4 regions of the Scandinavium lactucae genome follow, and region 4 is predicted to be linked to each of the others. Evidence: predicted binding sites of a transcription regulator. Region 4 holds the regulator's gene; each other region holds the start of a gene.
The links. The regulator LexA, encoded in region 4, represses DNA repair genes until DNA is damaged. The targets are predictions, from matches to a motif close to TNCTGTATGTACATACAGNA.
Positions count from the first base shown of each region.

Region 1: the regulator LexA is predicted to act here: its motif matches at 2,083-2,102, upstream of sbmC (DNA gyrase inhibitor SbmC).
Region 2: the regulator LexA is predicted to act here: its motif matches at 2,062-2,081, upstream of dinG (ATP-dependent DNA helicase DinG).
Region 3: the regulator LexA is predicted to act here: its motif matches at 1,970-1,989, upstream of umuD (translesion error-prone DNA polymerase V autoproteolytic subunit).

Region 1 is NZ_JAWXRD010000027.1:276,816-281,019, forward strand. Features, by position in the region: gene SIK69_RS09380 (DUF496 family protein) at 1-265, opposite strand, end outside; gene SIK69_RS09385 (FUSC family protein) at 430-1,488, opposite strand; gene sbmC (DNA gyrase inhibitor SbmC) at 1,589-2,062, opposite strand; gene dacD (serine-type D-Ala-D-Ala carboxypeptidase DacD) at 2,201-3,367, opposite strand; gene sbcB (exodeoxyribonuclease I) at 3,557-4,204, shown strand, end outside.
Region 2 is NZ_JAWXRD010000038.1:54,711-58,914, reverse strand. Features, by position in the region: gene cecR (transcriptional regulator CecR) at 1-367, opposite strand, end outside; gene rhlE (ATP-dependent RNA helicase RhlE) at 601-1,983, shown strand; gene dinG (ATP-dependent DNA helicase DinG) at 2,095-4,204, shown strand, end outside.
Region 3 is NZ_JAWXRD010000040.1:81,553-85,756, forward strand. Features, by position in the region: gene SIK69_RS18050 (DUF421 domain-containing protein) at 1-313, shown strand, start outside; gene SIK69_RS18055 (2-oxo-tetronate isomerase) at 453-953, shown strand; gene SIK69_RS18060 (YdeI family stress tolerance OB fold protein) at 962-1,357, opposite strand; gene umuD (translesion error-prone DNA polymerase V autoproteolytic subunit) at 1,507-1,950, opposite strand; gene SIK69_RS18070 (LysR family transcriptional regulator) at 2,104-2,991, opposite strand; gene SIK69_RS18075 (SDR family oxidoreductase) at 3,089-4,144, shown strand.
Region 4 is NZ_JAWXRD010000036.1:85,740-89,943, forward strand. Features, by position in the region: gene dinF (MATE family efflux transporter DinF) at 1-1,056, opposite strand, end outside; gene lexA (transcriptional repressor LexA) at 1,152-1,760, opposite strand; gene SIK69_RS15880 (diacylglycerol kinase) at 1,870-2,238, opposite strand; gene plsB (glycerol-3-phosphate 1-O-acyltransferase PlsB) at 2,367-4,204, shown strand, end outside.

The DNA of each region.
Region 1 (4,204 bases), on a different contig from region 4:
CTTTCGACAGCTCAGCATTTTTGATGATGTAGTCGTCAACGCGATCTTCATAGTCGGTTTTCATGCTGGCGATGATGCCCTGAATGGCTTCAACGCTCATGCCTGGTTTGATGTAGTCGCTGAGGTTATCAAGCAGCAGCACACGCTTCTGGTTGTCACGGACCTTTTTCTCAACGTCCTGAATTTCGCGCTGCAGTTTGTTTTTACGACGGAACAGACGAACAAACTCCAGAACGTCCTGGAACGAAGGTTTGGTTGTTTCCATTTTTACACCCCTGATAATTGAGATTCGGATTCGTAAAACAGCCGCTAAGGGTAAACATAACTGCTGGCGGCCGTGAATGACAATGGTTTTTGCTCTGGGTTCATCATAACCCTAAACGCAGCTGAATCGAAACAAGCGCAGGATAAACCCTGATCATATGGATGTTATTTGCGCAACGCCCGGCAGATCAGATGCGACAATAGTTCCAGCTGTCGCGCCAGTTCCATACTCAACCATACATAGCCATGCATCGAGGTTTCTGCCAGGTTTTCGTCCTGATGCTCGCGCATCAGTTGGCGCAATTCCGTCACTATCTCGTTAAGCTTTTCGTTGTTAGCAAGGATGGGCTGCGGGTTACCTTCATACAACGCGTGGGCGATAGTCAGCAACGTCTGCTGCGTCATGGTTTGCATGTCGCGCAGCGTATGCGCGTTAAGCATCACGTAATGACTGGTGCGAGAAGCCCAGTAGGCGTTGATCTGCAGTTCCAGCATACAAACCAGGTTGCGGTTGACCGTCTGGATGCCTTCGAATATGGATTTCTGTATATGCGTCTCTTTGCTGGCAGGCGTGATAAAGCCGCGCATTTTGACCACGTCAGTCAGGATTTTCTGCAAACGGCGTTCGAGTCGCGGACGCTCAAGTAAATTGGGTGAGAACCCGGTTTGATACAGGCGGTTAAACTCAGTGACATAGTTCGCCATCTGAATACGCCAGTGGATGAATGCCCGCTGCGGCCAAATCCCGGTAAACAGCATTGCCAGCAGCGAGCCAATGACCACATCCCCGCTTCGCCACAGCGCGATATGCATATCGCCTGCGGGTGCGCCGACCACCACCGCAAGGGTGATGCCGATCAGTAAGGCCTGATAGGGCTTCTTGCCCAGCGCCAGCCAGCCGCAGAGGAACATCGCCGCCGCACACCATAACATCATCAGCGGCAACGATATCAATTCAAGCTTTAGCGCTACAAGCCCCAGTGCAGAACCAAATATCGTGCCACCGATACGCTCAAATGCGCGCGGGACCACATTTCCCCAGAAGGAGATCGGGCCCATGATGACCACGATAGTAATCAGAGGCCACGTCCCTTCTGGCACATCAAAAAGGCGCACCAGCAGGAACGTCAGCACAAAGGCCAGAGCAATACGCACACCGTGAACCACACGGTAGTGACGATATAAACGGATTTCGAAAGGGCTTAACGATTTATCGGCGCGCACACCTGCTCTCCGCCAGGACAGAAAACACAATTGTATCTGTTTTTCTACGGCTGGCATCACGTCTGCGCAAATAACCTTTCAATTACCAGGCTTGTTAACCTCAAAACGCGCGTTTTTTAACAGACACATACATCTCGATATCCCAGTGCCCATCTTTGTTACCGTCATTGAGGTACAGTTCAAAGCACGGTTTCTCGTCTATCTCATGCTCGTTGTCCTGCAACACGCTATTGAAGAACTGATACCACGGCGTCGAGAAATCGTTCCCGATAACGCGCGCTTGAGCTTTCGCGTACAACCCGGCCGCGATTTCCGTCACAATCACCCCTTCGCTATTGGCCGGGGGCGTAAAGCCCTCATCGACGGTGACGACCGTATCGCAGCGCAGTTTTTCCGCTGGCACCTGGTCTGGATTGTCGTAATAGACCGCTACCCATTCTCTGGCGGGGATCTTCTGCCCGTTAACCCACATCGCTAACTGTTCAAACCCCTGTTTAACGGTCTTTTCCCACGGGCCTACCATGTGAAAACCTGCCACTACACGCCGATTTTCCTGCTTGATGCTGTAATCCATATTGCCTCCGCGACTACGTTTACTGGATAAATATACATGCAAAACTTAGCAAACAGCCCCGATTGAGTATGTGCGATATTTCACAGAACGGAAAAGTAAAACGCCCTCCGAAGAGGGCGCAATGTCTGGTCGATAACGTCAGGATTTGTGGTGCATCCAGTCGCTAAAGCGGGAGAACATGCCACCTTTGCCGACGCTTTCCAGCGTCACCAGCGGCCAGTGGGCGACAATCTTATCGCCATCGTAGAGCTCAATTTCGCCCACGCGCTGATGCGCGGCAATCGGTGCCTCAAGCTCTTTCTTATCCATCACGTATTTGGCTTTAATGTTCGGTACTTCGGCCTTCGGCAGCGCCAGCCAGAAGTCCTGATCGGTGCCGAGATCGATGTGCTCTTGAGAGCCATACCAGATCCGCTCTGTGCCCACCTTTTTACCGTTATGGAGGATTTGCACCGTATCAAAGTTCTGTTGACCCCACTGCAACAGCTTCCGCGCCTGATCTTCACGACCTTTAGGGCTTTGCGCCCCCATTACGACCGCTATCAGACGACGCTTCCCGTCGACGGCAGAGGCGATCAGGTTAAAGCCCGCGCTGGCGGTATGCCCTGTTTTCAGCCCGTCGACATTCAGCGTTTTATCCCACAGCAGGCCGTTCCGGTTGTTCTGCGTGATACCGTTCCACGTCAGACTCTTTTCGCTGTACATATGATAGAAGTCTGGCTCACCGTGAATGATAGCCCGGGAAAGGACCGCCAAATCGTATGCTGAACTGTGCTGTCCTGGCGCATCAAGACCGTGCACTGTTTCGAAATGGGTGTCTTTCAGGCCCAGCTTCTTCACGTAATCATTCATCATGTTGACGAACTGCGGCTGGCCGCCCGCGACATAGTCAGCCAGCGCCACACAGGCATCGTTCCCGGAATCGACAATCAGGCCACGGCTTAAATCGTGGACGCTGACCCGATCGCCTGCTTTCAGAAACATCAGTGAAGAGCCGTCAAACACCGGATTGCCTTTGGCCCAGGCATCGCGTCCGACGGTGACGATGTCATCGGGTGAAATACGGTGGCTGTCGATAGCGCGGTCCACGACATATCCGGTCATCAACTTAGTGAGGCTGGCGGGATTACGCTGCTGGTGTTCATTACCGGCAGTCAGAACCTGGCCTGTAGTGAAATCCATCAACACCCAGGACGCAGCCTGGATAGCGGGAGGTTGTACCGGTGCGGGAATAAAATCTGCGGCAACTGCGCAGGAAATGCTCGACGCGAGCAAAGAAACAGCAATAAAAATACGGCCTTTCAACAGCATATCCTCAACGTTCTCAAATTCACGTTCTTTTTACGGCAGTTGCGCTTTCCTGACAGCGTTTAATTGCAAGAAAATATGACATTTCCTGCGAGCGACGCCGCGGGAATGCCCCTCTCCGCTTCTGATGAACGGGCAAATCGTTTACCATAACCGGCTAACGCGCTCACGGGTAACAGACAGACCATGCAAGAAACGCAACCGCAAGCCGGATTCCTGTTTCATGATTATGAAACCTTCGGCACCAGCCCGCAGCTGGACAGGCCAGCACAGTTCGCAGCCATTCGCACCGACGCTGATTTCAACATCATCGGCGAACCTGAGGTGTTCTACTGCAAGCCCGCTGACGATTATCTGCCCCAGCCTCAGGCGGTGATGATAACCGGGATAACCCCGCAGGAAGCGCTGGCAAAAGGCGATAACGAGGCAACTTTTGCCCGTCGTATTCATGACCTGTTTACCGTGCCGAAAACCTGCGTGGTGGGCTACAACAACGTCCGTTTCGATGATGAAGTCACGCGCAATATCTTTTATCGCAACTTCTACGACCCGTATGCCTGGAGCTGGCAGAACAATAACTCTCGCTGGGATCTGCTCGACGTAATGCGCGCCTGCTACGCGCTGCGCCCGGAAGGGATTAACTGGCCAGAGAACGACGACGGTTTGCCAAGTTTCCGGCTCGAACACTTGACCAAAGCCAACGGGATTGAGCACAGCAATGCCCACGACGCGATGGCCGATGTGTACGCCACTATCGCGATGGCGAAGCTGGTTAAAACCCGCCAGCCGCGGCTGTTTGACTATCTCTATACCTACCGTGGCAAGAACAAACTG
Region 2 (4,204 bases), on a different contig from region 4:
AGATAAACTTACTCAAGTTGACCGTTTCATCCTGGGTCAACAATAGGATCATATTTTTGCTGGCCTGCAGAATCAGCGTGCGAATGGCGGCTTTATCCGGCGCGGGCTGGCTGAGTAATTGCTCAGCGGCGTCGGCGTGGGGGCGAAAGTTCACCCCGATAAAATCGGCAATCCACTGGGCGCAGGCGAGATACAAATCCTCTTTCGAACCGAAATAATAGGGGATTGCCGCGATATTTTGCCCGGCGAGGCTGGCGATATCGCGGGTGGTTGCATGCAGGCCATATTCGCCAAACTGAGCAATAGCCGCGGCAATCAGCTGGTTTTTGGCCTGTTCGCCTTTGCTGGTGATCGGCGTGGTATTCATCGCGCCTCTGAAAATTAATCAATCGATTGATTAAGATTATGACTGAATTTTAACCTTGTCCACCCGAACCGGTAAATAGTTTCGCAGAAAAAGAGATGAGGGATATTTTATGCGGTGCGTCACAAAAACTGCTACACTCCGCCCCTTGCTGACATTATCGTTTTTGTCTTGTCGTATACCCACTATCACCCTGAAAACGATACCTGTCATGGTCGGGGCGGTTCGGAGTTGTTATGTCTTTTGAAACCCTTGGCCTGAATGCCGAGATCCTGCGTGCTGTCGAAGAGCAGGGTTATCGCCAGCCGACCCCTATCCAGCAACAAGCTATTCCTGCCGTACTGCAAGGCCGCGACCTGATGGCCAGCGCGCAGACCGGTACCGGCAAAACCGCAGGCTTCACCCTGCCGCTGCTGCAACTGCTGTCGCAGACTGAACCGCATGCTAAAGGCCGTCGTCCGGTGCGGGCGCTGATCCTCACCCCAACCCGCGAGCTGGCGGCTCAGGTGGGTGAAAACGTGCGTGAGTACAGCCAATATCTGAATCTTCGTTCGATGGTGGTTTTCGGCGGCGTGAGCATTAACCCGCAAATGATGAAACTGCGCGGCGGCGTTGACGTACTGGTCGCCACCCCGGGGCGTTTGCTGGACCTGGAACATCAGCGTGCCGTGAGCCTCGATAAAGTCGAAATTCTGGTGCTGGACGAAGCCGACCGCATGCTGGACATGGGCTTTATCCATGACATCCGTCGCGTGCTGGCGAAGCTGCCTGCCAAGCGGCAGAACCTGCTGTTCTCCGCCACCTTCTCTGATGAAATCAAATCGCTGGCCTCCAAGCTGCTGCACAACCCGCTGGAAGTGGAAGTCGCGCGCCGTAACACCGCCTCCGAGCAGATCACTCAGCACGTGCATTTCGTCGATAAGAAGCGCAAGCGGGAACTGCTGTCCCAGATGATTGGCGAAGGCGACTGGAAACAGGTGCTGGTGTTCACCCGTACCAAACACGGTGCCAACCACCTCGCCGAACAGCTGAACAAAGACGGCATTCGCAGCGCCGCTATCCACGGGAACAAGAGTCAAGGGGCTCGTACTCGCGCCCTGGCAGATTTCAAGTCCGGTGACCTGCGTGTGCTGGTGGCGACTGATATCGCCGCGCGCGGCCTGGATATCGAAGAACTGCCGCACGTGGTGAACTACGAGTTGCCGAACGTGCCGGAAGATTACGTTCACCGTATCGGCCGTACCGGACGTGCAGCCGCCACCGGTGAAGCGCTGTCGTTGGTCTGCGTCGATGAGCATAAACTCCTGCGCGACATCGAACGTCTGCTTAAGAAAGAGATCCCCCGTATTGCCCTCCCAGGCTACGAGGTGGACCCAAGCATTCAGGCCGAGCCTATCATCAACGGTCGTCAGGGCCGTGGCGGTGGTGGCGGTGGTCGTGGTCAGAGCCAACCGCGTCGCAGCGACAAACCTGCGGGCAATGGTCAGGCACGTCGCAGCGATAAGCCAGCCGCTGGAAACGGTCAGTCACGCCGTAGCGAAGGCGAACAGCCACGCCGCGCCGCCGATGGTGCCGCCGCCCGTCGACGCCGTCCGCGCAAGCCTGCTGCCGCGCAGTAATCTTCGCGAGCAGTAATTTACGAGAATGGCCGCAAACGCGGCCATTTTTTTTGCCCCCGTCGCCGGAAAATGCCAGAATAGTGGCTGTTTATACAGTATTCGGACTTTTCGATGGCACTCACCGCCGCGCTGAAGGCGCAAATCGCGTCATGGTACAAGGCGCTCCAGGAACAGATCCCCGATTTTATCCCCCGGGCACCGCAGCGGCAGATGATTGCCGACGTGGCAAAAACGCTCGCCGGTGACGAGGGCAGGCATCTGGCTATCGAAGCGCCAACCGGCGTGGGTAAAACGCTCTCCTATCTGATCCCCGGGATAGCAATTGCTCGCGAAGAGCAAAAAACGCTGGTCATCAGCACCGCCAACGTCGCCTTACAGGATCAGATCTACAGCAAAGACTTGCCGCTGCTAAAGAAAATCATTCCCGATCTGCGCTTCACCGCTGCATTTGGCCGTGGGCGCTATGTTTGCCCCCGTAACCTGGCCGCGCTCTCCAGCACCGAACCGACGCAGCAGGATTTACTGGCCTTTCTCGACGACGAGCTCACGCCGAATAATCAGGAAGAGCAGAAGCGCTGCGCCAAACTGAAAGCCGATTTAGACAGCTATAAATGGGACGGCCTGCGCGATCACACCGATCAGGCCATTGATGACGACCTGTGGCGTCGTCTGAGCACCGACAAAGCCAGCTGCCTCAACCGCAACTGTCATTATTACCGCGAATGCCCGTTCTTCGTGGCACGCCGCGAAATTCAGGAAGCAGAAGTGGTGGTCGCTAACCATGCGTTAGTGATGGCGGCGATGGAAAGCGAAGCGGTGTTGCCTGAAGCGAAAAATTTGCTGCTGGTGCTCGATGAAGGCCATCATCTGCCGGATGTGGCCCGCGATGCACTGGAAATGAGCGCCGAAATTACCGCGCCCTGGTATCGCTTGCAGCTCGATTTATTCAGCAAACTGGTGGCGACCTGCATGGAGCAGTTCCGGCCGAAAACTGTGCCCCCGCTGGCCTCGCCGGAACGGCTGAAAGAACATTGCGATGAGCTGTATGAACATATTGTTTCGCTGAATAATATTCTCAGTCTGTTTATGCCTGCCGGGCCGGAAGCAGAACACCGCTTTGCGATGGGCGAACTGCCAGACGAAGTGATGGTGCTGTGTCAACGGCTGGCGAAACTCACTGAAATGCTGCGGGGTTTATCCGAGCTGTTCCTCAACGATCTCAGTGAGAAAACCGGCTCGCACGATATCGTTCGTTTGCACCGGGTGCTGCTGCAAATGAACCGCGCGCTGGGCATGTTCGAAGCGCAAAGCAAACTGTGGCGCTTGGCGGCGATGGTCCAGGCGTCAGGTGCGCCGGTCACCAAATGGGCGACCCGTGACCAGCGCGATGGGCAGCCGCACGTCTGGTTCCACTGCGTGGGCATTCGGGTCAGCGATCAGCTGGAAAAGCTGCTCTGGCGGCGTGTGCCGCATATTGTAGTGACCTCGGCCACGCTGCGTTCGCTTAATAGCTTCTCGCGTTTGCAGGAGATGAGCGGCCTGAAGGAAAAAGCAGGTGACCGCTTTGTTTCCCTCGATTCGCCGTTTAACCACGTCGAACAAGGGAAAATCATCATTCCTCGGATGCGCGTTGAGCCGTCGATGGACAATGAAGAGCTGCATCTGGCCGAAATGGCCGCCTTTTTCCGTGAGCAGGTTGAAGCCAAAAAGCATCTCGGGATGCTGGTGCTGTTCGCCAGCGGCCGGGCGATGCAGCGTTTTCTCGAATATGTTCCGGATTTGCGCCTGTTGCTGCTGGTGCAGGGCGATCAACCGCGCTATCGGCTGGTGGAACTGCACCGTAAACGCGTCGAAAGCGGCGAGCGCAGCGTGCTGGTCGGGTTACAGTCGTTTGCCGAAGGGCTCGATTTGAAAGGCGAATTACTCAGCCAGGTGCATATCCACAAAATTGCCTTTCCACCGATCGACAGCCCGGTGGTCATCACCGAGGGTGAGTGGCTGAAAAGCCTCAATCGTTATCCGTTTGAGGTGCAAAGTCTGCCCAGCGCCTCGTTCAACCTTATTCAGCAGGTTGGGCGTTTGATTCGTAGCCACGGATGCTGGGGCGAAGTGGTCATTTACGACAAGCGTCTGCTGACCAAAAATTATGGCCCGCGTCTGCTGAATGCGCTGCCGGTATTTCCCATCGAGCAACCCGACGCGCCAGAAGGTATAGTAAAAA
Region 3 (4,204 bases), on a different contig from region 4:
ACAGGCGTTATTAGGCGATGATTTTTCGGTGACCGGTGCCGCGTTAACCATCATCACCTTGATTATTGCGGATATATTCTTTGGCTATATCAAGCGCAAATCAAACTGGATAGACTATATGCTGGATGGATCGCCGATCATTCTTGTGGAAAATGGTGTGCCCGCGTATCACAAGATGAATAAAGCGGGGATTACTCTGGATGATATTATGATATCAGCACGAACCAACCAGGGGATATCGGACCTGGAAAAAATAAAATTTGCCATCCTTGAGAAAAATGGACACATCTCAATAATGAGCGCCGAAGGATAATCAATGGGGTGAAGGTTCGATGGTGGCCCTGATTATCAGGGCTAAAAATGAGTATCGCATGTACAGGATTGGTTGCGTTTTAATATGCCAGCCTGAACAGAGTGTCCCTGCTAGCCAACTTTGGAAGAACAACATCACGATGAGCACTTCAACCACAGTTATCGCCAATCAACTCGGCCATTTACTCATTGCCAGAAAGCTGACGCTTACCACCGCAGAATCCTGCACTGGCGGACATATCGCGTCAACGTTATGTGCCGCCGAGGACACGCCATTATACTTCGGGGCGGGGTTTGTGACGTTTAACGATGCGGCAAAAGAAGCGGTGCTGGGTGTTCATCCTCTGACCCTCAAAAACCATACCGCCGTGAGCCAGGAAACCGTCACCGAAATGGCAGCAGGGGCAATTACCCGCACGGGTGCGCAGGTGAGCATTGCCGTCAGCGGCTATGCCGGGCCTGATGGGGGTGAGGATGGCACACCAGCCGGAACCGTCTGGTTTGCCTGGTACTTATCGCCATCGGACATCGTCAGCGAATGTGTTCATTTTGACGGCGATTGTGAGGCGGTCATTACCCAAGCCACTGCTTATGCCCTGACAGGTTTGTTGTCGCGGTTGGCGGAACCCGCCAGGGCATAAGTGGGCGTTTATTTTTGAAGACGGTCGATTCGGACAACCGGCGGTGACAATTTCTTGTCGAGGCTGCCGTTGATGCTGATCATCTGATCGGGTTGAACTTCGCGCCCGTCAAAAACGGCTTTCGGGATGATAACGTCGATGGTGTCCGTTTTGTCGCGGAAGACATAGCGATCGTCACCTTTATGCTTGATGAGATTACCCCGTAAGGAAAGCGTCGCGCCATCATGCATGGTTTTGGCAAATTTGACGGTCATCACGCGTGCATCATCGGTTCCGCGATAGCCATCTTCAATTTTATGCGCAGGAGGCGGGGCGACGTTTTCTTTGAGCCCTCCGGTTTCTTGCGCCTGAACGCTTTGCACACCGAGTAAACAAAACAGGATAATTAACGGGCCTTTCTTCATCGTGTCTCCTTAGTTTTTAAGAAGGTATCCCTTTAAGCCTGGTCGCTATCATTTCGTTTGGCAAATGGAGGGGCCGGTGGGGCGACCCATCATGTTAAAATTTTTCGCATAACTGTATAAATATACAGCTGGTGGTGAAAGCGACACTTTCATTTCTGTTTGTGCGGGGCAGACCGCTGCGGCAGAGTGATCACTGTGGTGACCACCCCGAGGATCTGCACGTCGTCGCTTTCGTGAAGGGGGATCGGTGAATAGGCCGGATTCTCCGGCATCAGATGTGGGGCAGGGTGCAGCCGCAGACGCTTGACGGTAAATCCGCTGCTCAGACGGGCCACCACGATATCGCCATCGCCTGCCCGCAGGCTGGAATCCACCAGCAACATTGACTCCGGCACGATCGCTGCATCGCGCATCGAATCGCCTGATACGCGCAAAACGTAGGTGGCAGAGGGATGCGGGATCAGGCTTTTCACCAGATCGATTGCTTCATCAATATAGTCCGCCGCCGGGCTCGGAAAGCCGCAGGAGACGCGCTCGGTAAAGAGCGGCAGGGCGATGGCACTCTCTGTGTCAGTGGAAGGAATGGGCTTCATCAGTAAACAACCTCGGAAATACTGTTTATATATACAGTATTGCCGGGATTGATGGGAATGATCAAGTGCCCTGACGGCGGATCCCGGAAAGCCGTTGAAGATCAATACAAAATAAAATGGCCGCTTTCTTGCCGTCGGGAGGTTTACCCGCCGTTAGCGATTGCCCGTTATCTCAGGCAGCACTTGTTCGATCATCCTGATAATGCTTCTGACCCTCTGCGGGATAAAGCGGGCATCGGGATAGACGGCATAGAGGAAGCGGTCCGGTAATCGGTAAGCGGGTAATACCGGAACCAGTCTGCCGGATTGTAAAGCCCTGGCCGCGAGGGGGCGCTGCATGCCACCGATACCGATACCTGCCTCGAGCGCCTGTAACAGCGCGTCACTGTTGTTGGCCCGGAAAACAGTATTCACTTTTACGTCGATAGTTTCATCCCCACAGACTAACCGTAACGGCGCGTCCGGCCCGATGCCGCTGAAGCGTACGTGTGGATGGGCAGCCAACTCGTCCACCGAATGAACCGGATTAAAATCGGGGGCAGCAAAGAGCGCCGTTTCAATACGCGCCAGCACGCGCGCCGGATGCGCGTTCGGCGGCTCATGGCTCAGTCTCAGCGCGACATCCACCTGTTCCGTGACAAGATCGGCGAGGCGATCATCAAGTGAAAGCCTGAGCTGCAATCCGGGATGCATTTTCTGAAGCAACAGCAGATGGGGCAGAAAAAGCTGTCCCAGCCCGCTCGGCAACTGCACGTGCACCTTGCCCTGAAATTCAGGTTCGGCAGGATTCAGCCGCCTTTCTGCTTCACGCATGGCGTCCAGCAGAATCTGCATATCATGTCGGTAACGTTCTCCCTGTTCGGTCAGCACCATCACTCGCGTGGTTCGATGCAGCAACACCACACCGAGTGCTTCCTCGAGGGCCGCGATCTGCTGACTGATGGCCGATTGTTTCATCCCGCTCTGGCGGGCGGCAGCAGAAAAAGAGCCCGCTTCTGCGACGCGTAAAAAGGTGGAAATGGCATTGAGCTTATTATTCATTTAATGATTCTGCTTATAAGTGCCATCGATTTCATGGGGTATGTGTGAAAAAAATAATATATCACACTGTACCTGTCACCTTATCGGGAGAAACATCATGAATAATACCCAGCAAAAACACGTCGCGCTGGTCGCTGGTGCCAGTGGTATTGTTGGCAGGCAGTTGGTCAAAACGCTGCTGCACAATGAGTGGGAGGTCATCGGCCTGAGCCGCCATGCTGAATCCCATCCTGAAGGCATTCCGCTCATAAACGTCGATTTACTCGACGAACAGCACAGCGCCCGAATGTTGCAGCCTCTCAATGGCGTCACGCATATTTTTTACAGCGCCTGGTTGAACGCCGCGAACTGGACAGAAATGGTTGAACCGAATGTCACCATGCTACGCAACCTGGTCAGCAACATAGAGAAAACGACACCCCTAAAAACGGTAAGTCTGATGCAGGGATATAAAGTCTACGGCGCACATCTTGGACCGTTCAAAACCCCGGCGCGTGAAAGCGATCCTGGGGTTCCCGGGGCTGAGTTTAATGCCGCTCAGCTGACGTGGCTCAGCCAATTTCAACGGGGAAAAACGTGGCACTGGAATGCCATCAGACCGGGTGTTGTGGGGAGCACGGTGCCTGGAAACACCATGAATCTTGCGCTGAGCATCGCCCTGTATGCGTCGTTGTGTAAGGCCCTGGGTTTACCTTTGCGCTTTCCGGGTTCAGAACAAACCTGGCACAGCATCGTGGATCATACTGACGGCGAATTGCTGGCAGAGGCTACGCTGTGGGCATCGACATCGCCGGTGGCAGAGAATCAGGCGTTCAACGTGAATAACGGTGATGTCTGGCGTTGGAGTGAGCTGTGGCCGGGCATTGCACGCTGGTTTGAGCTGGAATACGCCCCGCCGGTCAGGTTGTCATTTCACCAGTTATTTAAGGACTATGGTGGGATATGGCGTGAACTTGCCGGGCAGCGACTGGTGGAAGCGGATATTTTACAGCTGAGCGACGGACGTTTTGCCGATTTCGTGTTTGGCTGGAATTACGACATGTTTGGTGATGGCAGTAAGCTTCGCCGGGCGGGGTTCACGCGTATGCAGGCCACCGACGACATGTTCTTCAGCCTGTTCATGCAGCTGAGAGCCGCGCGCATTATTCCCTAAGAACGCTGCAGGAGACGCGCCCGGTAAAGAGCAACAGGGAATTTAAGGTGGGCGGAGGCT
Region 4 (4,204 bases):
GCGATCGGCCAGTTCCCGCAGCTCAGTGATGGACGTCAGCATGGCAACAATCTGTTCTCCCGCTAGCGCATAAATTAGCGCGAACGCCAGGGCGACAATGCCGGATTGACGGCACGCCGCTTTCCAGACCTGCAACAGTTGGCTGTCATCACGCGCACCATACGCCTGCCCGGAGTGGGCTTCCACCGCGTAGGCAAAGCCGTCCAGCGCGTAGGCGGTAAAGGTCAACATGGTCATCAGCACCGCGTTGACCGCGACGATGTCACTCCCAAGCCGGGCACCTAATACCGTCAGCGCGCCAAAGCATAGCTGCAGCAGCAGCGAACGCAGCATGATGTCGCGGTTGAGCGCCAACAGGCGGCGAATATTACCGCGCCAGGCATCTTTCATTAGCGCCCACGAAATGCCGCGCAGGTGTAACACCCGACGCACCATCAGCAGGCCGATGAAAAAAGTCACGTATTCGGCGCAGACCGTGGCCAGCGCGGCTCCCTGCACGTTCATGTGCAGGCCCATCACCAGCCATAAATCGAGCGCGATGTTCAGCACATTGCCGACCACCAGCAAAATTACCGGGGCCCGCGCATATTGAACCCCAAGCAGCCAGCCCAGCAGCACCAGGTTAGCCAGCGATGCAGGCGCGCTCAGCCAGCGAATCTCGAGGAAGCGGCGGGCCTGTTCGAGTACCGCCTCGCTGCCGCCAACAATATGCAGCGCCAGGTCAATCAACGGGGTGCGCAGCAGCACGATGGCTGCTCCAGCGCCAATCGCCAGAAGCAACGGCTGCACCAGCGCTCTGGCGAGGCGAACGGGGTCTTTTGCGCCGAAGGCTTGCGCGGTCAGGCCGGTAGTGCTCATCCGCAGGAACAGCAGCAGCATAAACAGGAAGCTGGTCGCCATTGAGCCGACCGCTACGCCGCCGAGATACACCGGGCTATCGAGATGGCCGATAACCGCCGTGTCCACCAGGCCAAGCAGTGGCACGGTGATGTTGGAGAAAATCATGGGTAGCGCAAGACGCCACAATGCCTTGTCCGCAGCGCTGAAGAGCGACATGAGAAAACCTGTACGAGTGAATGAGGTAAAAAAGATAACAAAATGGCACCAGAACGGTGCCACTGAAAATACTTAATTCCGGCCTGACGAGACGGTTACTGCCATTCGCCATTGCGGATAACGCCAACCGCCAGCCCTTCGATGGAGAAGTTCTGCTGGCGCAGATCGACCACAATCGGGGAAAACTCGCTGTTTTCCGGCAGCAGTTCAACGGTGCTGCCCTGCTTTTTCAGGCGTTTCACGGTCACTTCGTCATCAATACGGGCGACAACCACCTGGCCGTTACGCACGTCCTGGGTTTTATGCACCGCCAGCAGATCGCCGTCAAGAATACCGATATCACGCATCGACATACCGCTGACGCGCAGCAGGAAATCGGCGCTCGGCTTAAACATCGCCGGATCGACCTGGTAATGTGCTTCGATATGTTGCTGTGCCAGCAGGGGTTCACCCGCTGCGACGCGGCCAATCAGCGGAATGCCTGATTCTTCTTCAATCAGCAGACGAATACCGCGGGATGCGCCGGAAACAATCTCGATGACGCCTTTACGTGCCAGCGCTTTCAGATGCTCTTCAGCCGCGTTCGGGGAACGGAACCCCAAGCGCTGCGCGATTTCCGCACGCGTTGGCGGCATGCCGGTTTGGCTGATGTGATCCCGAATAAGATCGAACACCTCTTGCTGCCTGGTCGTTAACGCTTTCATTCCGCCCCCTGGGTGTATATACAGTTATGCTGTGAGTATATACAGCTAATGGCGATTTTGGAACCGCAAAACGCACAAAAAACCAGACGTTTGCGTAATTATGCGAGCGTTAGCGAAAATGCGTCCACAGCAGCGACACCCAGGTGAAGACAGCGACCATAATCGACAGCAGCACCGCGGCGGAGCCCATGTCTTTCGCTCGCCCGGACAGCTCGTGACGTTCTGTGCCGATGCGATCGACCACGGCTTCGATCGCGCTGTTGAGAATTTCCACTATCATCACCAACAGGACCGAGCCAATCAGTAGCACCCGAGTGATCGCATCCACGTCTAACCAACAGGCGATGATGACGGCGATAATGGCGGCGGTTCCCTCCTGGCGAAAGGCCGCTTCGTTTTGCCATGCGGCGCGGAAACCCTTCCAGGAATAGCCTGCCGCTTTGAAGATTCGGGTGAACCCGGTGGTATCATTTGCCATCAAAAGAACCTTTTGCATTATTAGCGTCAATGTCGGTGTGCGCCGCGCGTGGTAGAACAGATATTCTGTGTACTTTCTGTTATCCTTGCGGCGCATTTGCATGATTAACCAGAGGCTTTACATCGTTTATGTCTGGCTGGCCACGAATTTACTATAAATTACTGAATTTACCATTAAGCGTGCTGGTAAAAAGCAAGTCTATCCCGGCAAATCCTGCCGAGGAACTGGGACTCGATACCTCACGCCCAATTATGTATGTTCTGCCGTATAACTCGAAAGCAGACCTGCTGACGTTACGCGCCCAATGTCTGGCGCATGACCTCCCGGATCCGCTGGAACCGCTGGAGATCGACGGCACCGTGCTGCCGCGCTACGTGTTCATTCACGGCGGGCCGCGCGCGTTTACGTATTACACGCCGAAAGAAGAGTCTATCAAGCTCTTCCATCATTATCTGGATTTGCATCGCAGCAATCCAGAACTCGATGTGCAAATGGTTCCAGTGTCGGTGATGTTTGGTCGCTCACCGGGCCGTGAAAAAGGCGAAGCCAATCCGCCTCTGCGCATGATGAACGGCTTCCAGAAATTCTTCGCCGTGACCTGGCTTGGTCGCGACAGCTTCGTGCGTTTCTCGCCGTCCGTGTCGCTGCGCCGCATGGCCACCGAGCACGGCACCGATAAAATTATCGCTCAGAAGCTGGCCCGCGTGGCGCGTACCCATTTTGCCCGTCAGCGTCTGGCTGCCGTCGGCCCGCGTCTGCCTGCCCGTCAGGACTTGTTCAATAAGCTGCTGGCATCCAAAGCGATTGCCCGTGCGGTAGAAGACGAAGCGCGCAGCAAGAAAATCTCCCATGAAAAAGCACAGCAGAACGCCATTGCGCTGATGGAAGAGATTGCCGCCAACTTCTCTTACGAGATGATTCGTCTCACCGACCGCGTACTCGGCTTCACCTGGAACCGTTTGTACCAGGGGATCAACGTCAATAACGCCGAGCGCGTGCGTCAGCTGGCGCACGACGGCCATGAGATTGTCTATGTGCCCTGCCACCGCAGCCACATGGACTATATGCTGCTCTCTTACGTGCTTTATCACCAGGGGCTGGTGCCGCCGCATATCGCCGCAGGCATCAACCTGAATTTCTGGCCCGCGGGCCCGATTTTCCGCCGCCTGGGCGCGTTCTTTATTCGTCGTACCTTCAAAGGTAACAAGCTGTATTCCACCGTATTCCGCGAATACTTAGGCGAGCTGTTCAGCCGCGGCTATTCCGTTGAATACTTCGTGGAAGGCGGGCGTTCCCGTACCGGTCGTCTGCTGGATCCGAAAACCGGCACCTTGTCGATGACCATTCAGGCGATGCTGCGTGGCGGCACCCGTCCAATCACTCTCGTGCCTATTTACATCGGCTACGAGCACGTGATGGAAGTGGGCACCTACGCCAAAGAGCTGCGTGGGGCGACCAAAGAGAAAGAGAGTCTGCCGCAGATGCTGCGCGGCCTGAGCAAACTGCGTAATCTCGGTCAGGGCTACGTCAACTTTGGCGAACCGATGCCGCTGATGACCTATCTCAACCAGCACGTGCCGGAGTGGCGGGAGTCCATCGACCCGATTGAATCCATTCGTCCGGCCTGGCTGACGCCAACGGTGAACAACATCGCCGAAGACCTGATGGTGCGCATTAACAACGCCGGGGCGGCCAACGCCATGAACCTGTGTGTGACCGCGCTGCTGGCCTCGCGTCAGCGCTCGCTGACCCGCGAGCAGTTAACCGAGCAGCTCGAATGCTATCTACAGCTGATGCGCAACGTGCCGTACTCCTCGGATTCCACCGTACCGTCTGCCACCGCCAGCGAGCTTATCGATCATGCGTTGCAGATGAACAAGTTCGAAGTCGAGAAAGACACCATCGGCGATATCATCATCCTGCCGCGCGAGCAGGCGGTGTTGATGACCTACTATCGCAACAACAT